2 regions of the Enterobacter sp. ECC-219 genome follow, and region 1 is predicted to be linked to the other one. Evidence: predicted binding sites of a transcription regulator. Region 1 holds the regulator's gene; the other holds the start of a gene.
The links. Region 1 encodes PurR, which represses purine synthesis genes. Its sites were predicted from a motif close to CANGCAAACGTTTGCNTG; they were not measured.
Positions count from the first base shown of each region.

Region 2: purL (phosphoribosylformylglycinamidine synthase) is a predicted target of PurR. The motif match lies at 1,984-2,001, and genes of this name have one in related genera.

Region 1 is NZ_CP143680.1:2,770,774-2,776,456, reverse strand. Features, by position in the region: gene sodB (superoxide dismutase [Fe]) at 1-418, shown strand, start outside; gene V1603_RS13190 (MFS transporter) at 456-1,622, opposite strand; gene V1603_RS13185 (YnhF family membrane protein) at 1,786-1,875, opposite strand; gene purR (HTH-type transcriptional repressor PurR) at 2,173-3,198, shown strand; gene punR (DNA-binding transcriptional activator PunR) at 3,216-4,127, opposite strand; gene punC (purine nucleoside transporter PunC) at 4,242-5,432, shown strand.
Region 2 is NZ_CP143680.1:4,452,285-4,457,967, reverse strand. Features, by position in the region: gene tadA (tRNA adenosine(34) deaminase TadA) at 1-381, shown strand, start outside; gene mltF (membrane-bound lytic murein transglycosylase MltF) at 269-1,819, opposite strand; gene purL (phosphoribosylformylglycinamidine synthase) at 2,087-5,683, shown strand, end outside.

The DNA of each region.
Region 1 (5,683 bases):
GATCGTTCGCAGCTCGGAGGGTGGCGTTTTTAACAACGCGGCTCAGGTGTGGAACCACACCTTCTACTGGCACTGCCTGGCACCCAATGCCGGTGGCGAACCTGCCGGTGAGCTGGCGGCCGCGATTAACGCCGCTTTTGGCAGCTTCGCCGAGTTTAAGACGAAGTTTACCGATGCAGCCATCAAGAACTTCGGTTCTGGCTGGACGTGGCTGGTAAAAGAGGCGGATGGCAAACTGGCTATCGTGTCCACGTCTAACGCGGGCACCCCGCTGACCACCAGCGCTACGCCGCTGATGACCGTGGACGTGTGGGAACACGCTTACTACATTGATTACCGCAACGCGCGCCCGAACTACCTGGAACACTTCTGGGCGCTGGTTAACTGGGAATTTGTCGCGAAGAATTTCGCCGCGTAAAAGACACGCAGAAGGGTTCGCCCTTCTGCGTTTTTGCTTATTCCGCCGTGCAAACGGCTTCAGGCTGTTTACGGCCGGACATCATTACCAGCAGCAGGCCGAGCGCTGCAATAATGGCCCCCATCACCGGCACAAAACTGTACCCCAGACCACCTGAAATCACGGCACCTCCGGCAGCTGCGCCCAGCGCATTGCCGAGATTGAACGCCCCGATATTCACGGAAGACGAGAGGCCCGGCGCCTCATGGGCGACACGCATCACGCGCATCTGCAGCGGCGGCACCACGGCAAAGGTTGCGGCCCCCCAGACGACCATCGCAATCGCCGCTCCGAACTCATTACGCGCCAGCCACGGGATAGCAACCATAATGACAATCAGCAGGGTTAAGAAGCCTTTCAGCGTCCCGCTCACGGAACGGTCAGCAAATTTCCCGCCGAGATAGTTGCCGATCGAGAAGCCGACGCCAATCAGCACCAGCATCGCGGTAACGAAAAGAGGCGTTGCGTGGGTGATATCGTGCAGCACCGGTGAAATATAGGTGTAGAGGGTAAACATCGCCCCTGCCCCCAGCACCGTGGTGAGCAGCGCGGAGAGCACCTGCGGGCGCATCAGCACCGCCAGCTCTTTACGCACTTCCGGACGTTCTCCTGCTCTTCCTTTCGGCAGAGAGAAGAACAACGCCACCATTGCGACCACGCCCAGCCCGGCCGTCGCCAGGAAGGACATACGCCAGCCGATCGCTTCCCCCAGCCAGGTTGCCGCCGGCACCCCGCCAATGTTGGCAATCGTCAGCCCCATAAACATGGTCGCTACAGCGCTTGCCTGCTTGTGTTTTGGCACTACGCTTGCGGCCACGACCGAGCCCAGCCCAAAGAACGCGCCGTGGTTCAGGCTGGTCAGAATGCGCGACAGCATCAGGGTGGTGTAGTCCGGCGAAATGGCCGAAAGCACGTTGCCCAGAGTGAAAATCGCCATCAGGAAAATCAGCGCATTGCGGCGCGCCCGGTGAGAAAGCAGAAGCGTCATCAGCGGCGCCCCCACCATCACGCCGATGGCGTAGGCGCTGATTAACATGCCTGCCGCAGGGATCGAGACGTCTACGCCCCGGGCAATAACAGGCAGTAACCCCATCGGGGAGAATTCAGTGGTGCCAATCCCAAAAGCGCCAATCGCCAGGGCCAGCAGGGGAAAATTGATTTTCATGCGTCAACTCCGGATGCCGTGTCATGTGGTGACACAGAACAAAGAAGCGGAAAGCATGACATCAATCACAAAAAATGAGAAGTTAACAAAATGGCAAAAGATTTTTGCCAGAGAAGTAACAATCGCGGCGATGGGGAGGGAGAAGGCTCTCCCTCCGCGTAAATCAGTGCAGCGCAGCCGTCAGACCGGCCGCGACAATCAGAGCCAGCACAACAACGGTGGTGAACAGCGAAAACTTCAGATCGGAACTCATCAATTTTTCTCCTTTTAATCCCCCCACGAAAAGTGAGCTTGCTCATTTTTGCACAGATTCCGTCAAAAATCTTCCTGGATTTATACTGATAACCACTTTACCTCTTCCCCTTTTCATCAAGATAGGCCAAAATTCCACGCTAAATTTATTAGCGTACCGGCCATTGACCCCCTCCTGACGTCCCGTGTCGTTTTCCTGGCGTGCCGCAATCCAAAATTGCGTGATAAGGGTGAGAGAAGGCAAACGTTTACCTTCAAGTTTTTCAGGAGCTTAGGATATGGTCTGGAGTGACATTTAATGGCAACAATTAAAGACGTAGCAAAACGCGCAAACGTTTCCACTACAACCGTATCACATGTAATTAACAAAACCCGCTTCGTGGCGGAAGAGACGCGCAACGCGGTCTGGGCAGCGATCAAAGAGCTGCACTATTCGCCAAGCGCGGTTGCGCGCAGCCTCAAGGTCAATCACACCAAGTCCATTGGATTACTGGCGACCAGCAGTGAAGCGGCCTATTTTGCCGAGATCATTGAAGCGGTGGAGAAAAACTGCTTCCAGAAAGGCTATACCCTGATTCTCGGCAACGCATGGAACAGCATTGAAAAACAGCGCGCCTACCTGTCGATGATGGCGCAAAAGCGCGTGGATGGCCTGCTGGTAATGTGTTCCGAGTACCCGGAATCCGTGCTGTCGATGCTGGAAGAGTATCGCCATATTCCGATGGTGGTGATGGACTGGGGCGAAGCGCGCGCGGATTTCACCGATTCGGTTATCGATAACGCCTTTGAGGGCGGCTATATGGCCGGCCGTTATCTGATTGAGCGCGGCCATCGCGAGATTGGCGTGATCCCGGGTCCGCTGGAGCGCAACACCGGCGCGGGCCGTCTGGCCGGCTTTATGAAAGCGATGGAAGAAGCGCTGATTACCGTGCCGGAAAATTGGATCGTGCAGGGCGACTTTGAGCCGGAATCAGGCTACCGCGCGATGCAGCAGATCGTCTCCCAGCCGCACCGCCCGACCGCCGTCTTCTGCGGGGGGGACATCATGGCGATGGGCGCCCTCTGTGCGGCCGATGAGCTGGGTCTGCGCGTCCCGCAGGACATCTCCGTGATCGGGTATGACAACGTGCGCAACGCGCGCTTCTTCACGCCAGCGTTGACCACCATTCACCAGCCGAAAGATTCGCTGGGTGAAACCGCCTTCAATATGCTGCTGGACAGGATCGTCAACAAACGTGAAGAGTCGCAGTCCATTGAAGTTCACCCTCGCCTTATCGAACGCCGTTCCGTTGCGGATGGCCCGTTCCGCGACTACCGTCGTTAATCTCATTGCGGAGCCAGTCAGGCTGGCTCCCTCAGCCACTCCCGGTTAAGCGTTTCGCTGTCCCCCAGATAATCCAGAAGCCAGGCCATCGCCGGCGAAACATCATTTTGTTGCCAGGTGAGGCAGCAGGCCGCATCCGGGAACGGATTCTCCAGGGCCAGCTCAACCCACTCACCGGTGTCGATTCGCGGTCGCGCAAAATGAACGGGTACCATCGCGACGCAGAGCCCGGCGCTGAGGCACGTCGCCGACGATTCCCAGTCAGGGGCCACCACCCGCCGCTGGTTGTCCAAAAGCCAGGTGATACGCTTGGGCAGCGAGCGGGAGGTATCCTCCAGCACCAGCGACGGCCAGCCGCGCAGCGTATCATCGCTCAGCGGCCCTCCCATCTTCGCCAGCGGATGATCGCTTGCCACCACGCATTTCCAGCTCAGCATACCCATATCGCGAAAGGCGTAACGCCCCCCGACCGGGATCGCCTGCGTGGCCCCAATGGCCATCTCTGCCCTGCCGTCCGCCAGCGCATCCCAGACGCCGTTGAACACCTCCTGCGAAACCCACAGTTCGACGTCAGAAAAATGACGGTAGAAATCGACAATCATCTGCCGGGTGCGCTCGGGCTTAACGATGTTATCCACCGCAATGGAAAGGTGTCCCCGCCAGCCGTTCGCGATCTGCTGGCACTGCTCGCGGGTGATCTGCATTTTTTTGATAACAGAACGCCCTTCCTTCAAAAACCACGCCCCTGCAGGCGTTAATTCCACATCACGATGCCGCCGTTCAAACAGCGGTACCGCCAGCCACTCCTCAAGCTGACGTACGGTATAGCTGATAGCCGAAGGGACGCGATGTAGCTCCTGCGCCGCCCCGCTAAAGCTGCCGTTACGCGCGACAGCATCGACCACTTCAAGAGAATAATCTGACCACATTTTCTGCCTGCAAAAAATTTGAATGCACCCGCCAAATATTAGCGTTTCACAAGCGGCTTTGCACTCCCTACACTCAGCGCCAACGTATACCTGCCTCCTCAGGAGAATAAAACAGTGCAACCCAGGAAAGGTTTTTTAGTCTGGCTCGGCGGCTTAAGCGTGCTGGGCTTTTTGGCCACCGATATGTACCTGCCGGCTTTCGCCGCCATGCAGGAAGATTTGCAAACCCCTGCTGCCGCCATCAGCGCCAGCCTGAGCCTGTTCCTTGCCGGTTTTGCCTTCGCGCAGCTGCTCTGGGGACCGCTTTCGGATCGCTTTGGCCGTAAACCGGTACTGCTGCTGGGTCTGGCCATTTTTGCCGTGGGCTGTCTGGGGATGCTATGGGTGCGCGATGCCACCTGGCTGCTGGCACTGCGGTTTGTTCAGGCGGTCGGCGTCTGTGCCGCTGCCGTGACCTGGCAGGCGCTTGTCACCGACTACTACCCGGCAAACCGCACCAACCGTATTTTCGCCACCATTATGCCGCTGGTAGGGCTTTCACCTGCCCTTGCTCCGCTGCTGGGTAGTTGGATCCTCGCGCACTTTGACTGGCAGGCCATCTTTGCCACGCTGTTTGCCATCACGCTGGTGCTGATGCTGCCGGCATTCGCCCTCAAGCCCGCGCATAAAAAAGAGGTGCACGCAGACGCGAAGCCGATCACCTTCACTTCCTTGCTCAGCACCAAAGCGTATCGCGGCAACGTTCTGATCTATGCCGCCTGCTCGGCAAGCTTCTTCGCGTGGCTCACCGGTTCGCCGTTCATTCTGCACGATATGGGCTACAGCCCGGCAGCCATCGGCCTGAGCTATGTTCCACAGACTATCGCGTTCCTGGTGGGCGGGTATGGCTGCCGCGCGGCGCTGCAAAAGTGGGAAGGTCAGCAGATGCTGCCATGGCTGCTGGTGCTGTATGCGCTGAGCGTCATCGGGACCTGGGCCGTTGGCTTTATTCCGGGTGCCGGTCTGGCCGAAATTTTGATTCCATTCTGCGTGATGGCCGTCGCGAACGGGGCGATCTACCCTATTGTTGTGGCGCAGGCGCTGCGTCCGTTCCCGCAGGCGACAGGCCGCGCGGCCGCGCTGCAGAACACCCTGCAACTGGAGCTGTGCTTCCTGGCAAGTCTGGTAGTCTCAGCGCTGATTGCCACGCCGCTGCTGACGACAACCAGCGTAATGCTGGCTACCGTTGCGCTGGCCGTCATAGGCTATCGCATGCAGGCTGCCGCGCAGGATGAGAGTACCCAGGTTGAAACCTCGCACGCCTGATCGCACCAGGAACTATGTTAATTTTCAGTGATTAGGTTGCTAAGAATTTTCTATTGAATCACCAAATTTTGAGGCCTATACTAAATTTGGTTCGATTAAATACGATAAATATTAAGTGTTAACGGGAGCCGGAGTGCTCCCGTTTTACCATGGAAGGCATTTCGGCAAGGGTTATCTCCCTTCCTCTGTTCTACGTCGGATACTAGCCTCGCGGTATTTACCGTGAGATTTCTCACAAACCAAAAAAAGCG
Region 2 (5,683 bases), 1.7 Mb from region 1:
GAAGGGTGGAATCGTCCTATTGGCCGCCACGATCCTACCGCGCACGCCGAAATCATGGCGCTTCGTCAGGGCGGGCTGGTGCTGCAAAACTATCGCCTGCTTGATACCACCCTGTACGTCACCCTGGAACCGTGCGTGATGTGCTCCGGTGCGATGGTCCACAGCCGGATCGGGACGCTGGTGTTTGGTGCGCGGGATGAAAAAACCGGTGCGGCCGGTTCGCTGATGGACGTGCTGGGGCACCCGGGGATGAACCACCAGGTGCAGACTATCGGTGGGGTACTTGCACCAGAGTGTTCGGGGCTATTAAGCGATTTCTTTCGAATGCGCCGTCAGCAGAAAAAGCAACAAAAGGCAGAATTGAAGCTGTCGGATGATTAAGCTCGCCCGGCGCCACAACCGGATAACTTTCCGCCAGCTGTTTTGCCTCTGTTGCCTCTTTCTCTTTCTCCAGCAGATAGCCGACCAGGCTAATCTGATACTTACGAATATTTTCCACGTAGGCGTAGGCTTCATGTCCGCGCGCGTAGCCATACGTCAGCTTGTTATACCATGGCTTCTGGCTCAGCAGCGGCAGGCGCTGTTTGACGTCTGACCAGCTGTCCGGGTTCCCCTTCGTTTTCGCCGTCAGAGCCCGCGCGTCAAGCATGTGCGCATAGCCCATGTTGTAGGCCGCCAGTGCGAACCAGATCCGCTCTTCTTCCGGCACCGTTTCCGGCACTTTAGCCATCATATCCTGCAGGTAGCGCGCCCCGCCGCTGATGCTCTGTTCCGCATCGGTACGATCATTCACGCCCAGGCTCAGCGCGGTATTTTTGGTTAACATCATTAACCCACGCACACCCGTGGGGGAAGTCGCCTGGGTGTCCCAGTGGGACTCCTGGTACGAGATCGCCGCCAGCAGTTTCCAGTCAATTTCCTGGGCGTATTTTTCAAATAACGGCTGAAGGTCCGGCAGGACGCTGTCTACCGCGCGCAGGAAGCTGCGGGTATCAACGTAATCGAAGTCATCCCCGTGGCCGAGGTACTTCTCCTCAAGGCGCGCCAGCGTGCCGTCTTCATTTATGGTGTTATAGAAATCCAGCATGGCCGCAGAGAGGGTCTGATCGTCATCCAGATGGGTAAACCAGGTAACGGGCTGTTCGTCCGTCACGTCCAGCGCCACGGCGATTTCTGGATGCACCCGCTGGAAAAGGCTGATCGCCACCGAATCGGCAATGGTGTAGGGCAGTTTCTGATCTTTGACTTGCTCCAGCAGCGCCGTCGTGCCGAGTTTGGGATCGACCGTCCAGCTCAGATCGGGGTATTTCTTCTCCTTAAGCTCGCGCAGATCGTCAATCACCACATGGCCGGGCGCAATCGCCAGCTGTTGTGCGTTGATCGAGGCAAGCGTACGCGGGCGCAGGCTCCCGACGCGATAGACCAGCTGCTGGGAAACGGAGTAGTAGGTCGGGCCTGGCTGGTAGTTCTTGCTGCGCTCGCTGTTATAGACCAGACCGGCGGCAAGGATATCGGCATCGTCGTTATCGAGGTCGTCAAACAGCTGGTTGATGTTCTGACGAACGGTAATTTTAAGCTTCACGCCCAGATAATCGGCGAACTGCTGCGCCAGCTCATAATCCAGACCAATAATTTTGCCGTTAATGTCGCTGTAAATCAGCGGAGAGTTGAGGGTACTGACGCGCAGTTCCCCCCGCTCCTGAATGGCGGCGATACGGTTTTCGGCTTTGCCGAACCAGGGGATGGAAGGCCAGAGGGCCACTGCCAGCAGCAACGTTACAATGCCGATGAGCAGATAATTAATCTTTAATTTTTTCAATTAGTTAATTCTCTGCGACGCCGGATGCCTCAGTCTGCTGTAGCCATGTTAACAATAAGGTTTGCCATTGAATGAGCGGCATTTTGCGTAAACTTGCGCCACTTGGCAACCAATTAGAGAGACAGGTCACATCTATTGCTAAACATCTTCGCAAATTTTATTTCGACGCAAACGGTTTCGTCGACGCTCAGGATTCTCTATAATGACGCCCGTTTTCCCCCCTTGCGCACACTGTAAGCGCCCCGGCGCTTCGAAGACGAGAGACTTATGATGGAAATTCTGCGTGGTTCGCCTGCACTGTCTGCCTTCCGTATTACCAAACTGCTGGCACGTTTTCAGGCGGCCGACCTTCCGGTAAGCAATATTTACGCTGAGTATGTCCATTTTGCTGACCTGAATGCCCCCCTGAATGCAGAGGAGCGCGTACAGCTGGAACGCCTGCTCAAGTATGGTCCAAATCTGAGCAGCCATACGCCAACCGGCAAACTGATCCTTGCGACGCCGCGTCCGGGTACCATCTCCCCCTGGTCTTCCAAAGCTACCGACATCGCCCACAACTGCGGCCTGAGCCAGATTAACCGTCTGGAGCGCGGCGTGGCGTACTATGTTGAAGCCTCTACCCTGAGCGACGCGCAGTGGCAGGCGGTTGCGGCTGAACTGCACGATCGCATGATGGAGAGCGTGTTTGCCTCTCTCGATGACGCGCAGAAGCTTTTCTCCCACCATCAGCCTGCGCCGGTACAGAGCGTGGATCTGCTGGGGCAGGGCCGTCAGGCGCTGATTGACGCCAACCTGCGTCTCGGCCTGGCGCTGGCAGAAGACGAAATCGACTACCTGCAGGATGCGTTTATTAAGCTCAACCGTAACCCGAACGATATCGAACTCTATATGTTCGCGCAGGCTAACTCTGAGCACTGCCGCCACAAAATTTTCAACGCCGACTGGATTATTGACGGCGAACAGCAGCCGAAGTCGCTGTTCAAAATGATCAAAAACACCATGGAGCAAACCCCTGACCACGTGCTGTCTGCCTACAAAGACAACGCCGCTGTGATGGAAGGTTCCGAGGTGGGCCGCTTCTTTGCCGATCGCGAAGCAGGGCGCTATGACTTCCACCAGGAGCCTGCGCATATCCTGATGAAAGTGGAAACCCACAACCACCCGACCGCAATCTCTCCGTGGCCGGGGGCGGCGACCGGCTCCGGCGGTGAAATCCGTGACGAAGGGGCGACCGGTCGTGGTGCAAAACCCAAAGCGGGTCTGGTCGGTTTCTCCGTATCCAACCTGCGTATCCCGGGCTTTGAACAGCCGTGGGAAGAAGATTTCGGCAAGCCAGAGCGCATTGTCACCGCGCTGGATATCATGACCGAAGGCCCGCTGGGCGGGGCAGCGTTCAACAACGAATTTGGCCGTCCGGCGCTGAACGGTTACTTCCGTACCTATGAAGAGAAAGTGGACAGCCACAACGGCGAAGAGCTGCGCGGCTACCACAAACCGATCATGCTGGCGGGCGGGATCGGCAACATTCGTGCCGATCACGTGCAGAAAGGCGAGATCGTCGTCGGCGCGAAGCTGATCGTGCTGGGCGGCCCGGCCATGAACATCGGTCTGGGCGGCGGCGCGGCCTCCTCTATGGCCTCCGGCCAGTCTGACGCGGATCTCGATTTCGCGTCCGTGCAGCGCGACAACCCTGAAATGGAGCGTCGCTGCCAGGAAGTGATCGACCGCTGCTGGCAGCTGGGCGATGCCAACCCGATTCTGTTCATCCACGACGTGGGCGCGGGTGGCCTGTCAAACGCCATGCCTGAGCTGGTGAGCGATGGCGGCCGCGGCGGACGCTTCAACCTGCGCGATATCCTGAGCGATGAGCCGGGCATGAGCCCGCTGGAAATCTGGTGTAACGAATCCCAGGAGCGCTACGTGCTGGCGGTTGCGGCCGATCAGCTGCCGCTGTTTGACGAGCTGTGCCGCCGCGAGCGCGCGCCGTATGCCGTCATCGGTGAAGCGACCGAAGAGCAGCACCTTTCCTTAAGCGACACCCACTTTGACAACCAGCCGATCGATCTGCCGCTCGACGTGCTGCTCGGTAAAACGCCGAAGATGACCCGCGACGTAACAACCCGCAAAGCGGCGGGCAAAGCGCTGGATCGTCAGGGCATCACCGTGGCAGAAGCGGTCAACCGCGTGCTGCACCTGCCTGCTGTGGCGGAGAAAACCTTCCTGGTGACCATCGGCGACCGTACCGTGACCGGTATGGTCTCCCGCGACCAGATGGTCGGCCCGTGGCAGATCCCGGTCGCTAACTGCGCCGTGACCACCGCGAGCCTCGACAGCTACTACGGCGAAGCGATGGCTCTCGGCGAACGCACCCCGGTGGCGCTGCTGGACTTCGCCGCCTCTGCCCGTCTGGCGGTCGGTGAAGCGCTGACCAACATTGCCGCGACGCAGATTGGCGACATCAAACGTATCAAGCTTTCCGCGAACTGGATGGCCGCTGCCGGCCACCCTGGCGAAGACGCGGGCCTGTATGAAGCCGTGAAAGCGGTGGGTGAGGAGCTGTGTCCAGCCCTCGGCCTGACCATTCCGGTGGGTAAAGACTCCATGTCGATGAAAACCCGCTGGCAGGAAGGTAACGAGCAGCGCGAGATGACCTCTCCGCTGTCGCTGGTGATCACCGCGTTTGCCCGCGTGGAAGACGTGCGCCACACCGTTACGCCGCAACTGGCCACCGAAGACAACGCCCTGCTGCTGATTGACCTGGGCAAAGGCCACAATGCGCTGGGCGCCACCGCGCTGGCGCAGGTTTACCGTCAGCTCGGCGACAAGCCAGCCGACGTGCGCGACGTGGCGCAGCTGAAAGGCTTCTACGACGCGATTCAGGCGCTGGTGGCGCAGCGCAAGCTGCTGGCCTACCACGACCGCTCCGACGGCGGCCTGCTGGTGACGCTGGCAGAGATGGCCTTCACCGGTCACTGTGGCGTGGAAGCGAACATTGCCACGCTTGGCGAAGACCGCCTGGCGGCGCTGTTTAACGAAGAGCTGGGCGCGGTGATTCAGGTTCGCGCGGCAGACCGCGATGCAGTTGAAGCGCTGCTGGCGCAGCATGGCCTGGCTGACTGCGTGCACTATCTGGGTAAAGCCGTTCAGGGTGACCGCTTCGTCATTGAAGCTGACGGTCACGCCGTGTTCAGCGAAAGCCGCACCACGCTGCGCATGTGGTGGGCGGAAACCACCTGGCAGATGCAGCGCCTGCGTGATAACCCGGAATGTGCCGATCAGGAGCACAATGCGAAGGCTAACGACAACGATCCAGGCCTGAACGTGAAGCTCACCTTCGACATCAATGAAGATATTGCCGCGCCGTACATTGCGACCGGCGCGCGCCCGAAAGTGGCCGTTCTGCGCGAGCAGGGCGTTAACTCCCACGTTGAGATGGCGGCAGCCTTCCACCGCGCGGGCTTTGACGCTATCGACGTCCACATGAGCGACTTGCTGGCCGGACGTACCGGTCTGGAAGATTTCCATGCGCTGGTGGCGTGCGGCGGTTTCTCCTACGGGGACGTGCTGGGCGCGGGTGAAGGCTGGGCGAAGTCCATTCTGTTCAACAGCCGCGTGCGCGATGAGTTCGAAACCTTCTTCCACCGTCCGCAAACGCTGGCGCTGGGCGTGTGCAACGGCTGCCAGATGATGTCTAACCTGCGCGAACTGATCCCAGGCAGCGAAGCCTGGCCGCGCTTTGTGCGTAACCAGTCAGACCGCTTTGAGGCGCGCTTCAGCCTGGTAGAAGTGACTCAGAGCCCGTCTCTGCTGCTGCAGGGGATGGTCGGGTCGCAGATGCCAATCGCCGTTTCCCACGGTGAAGGC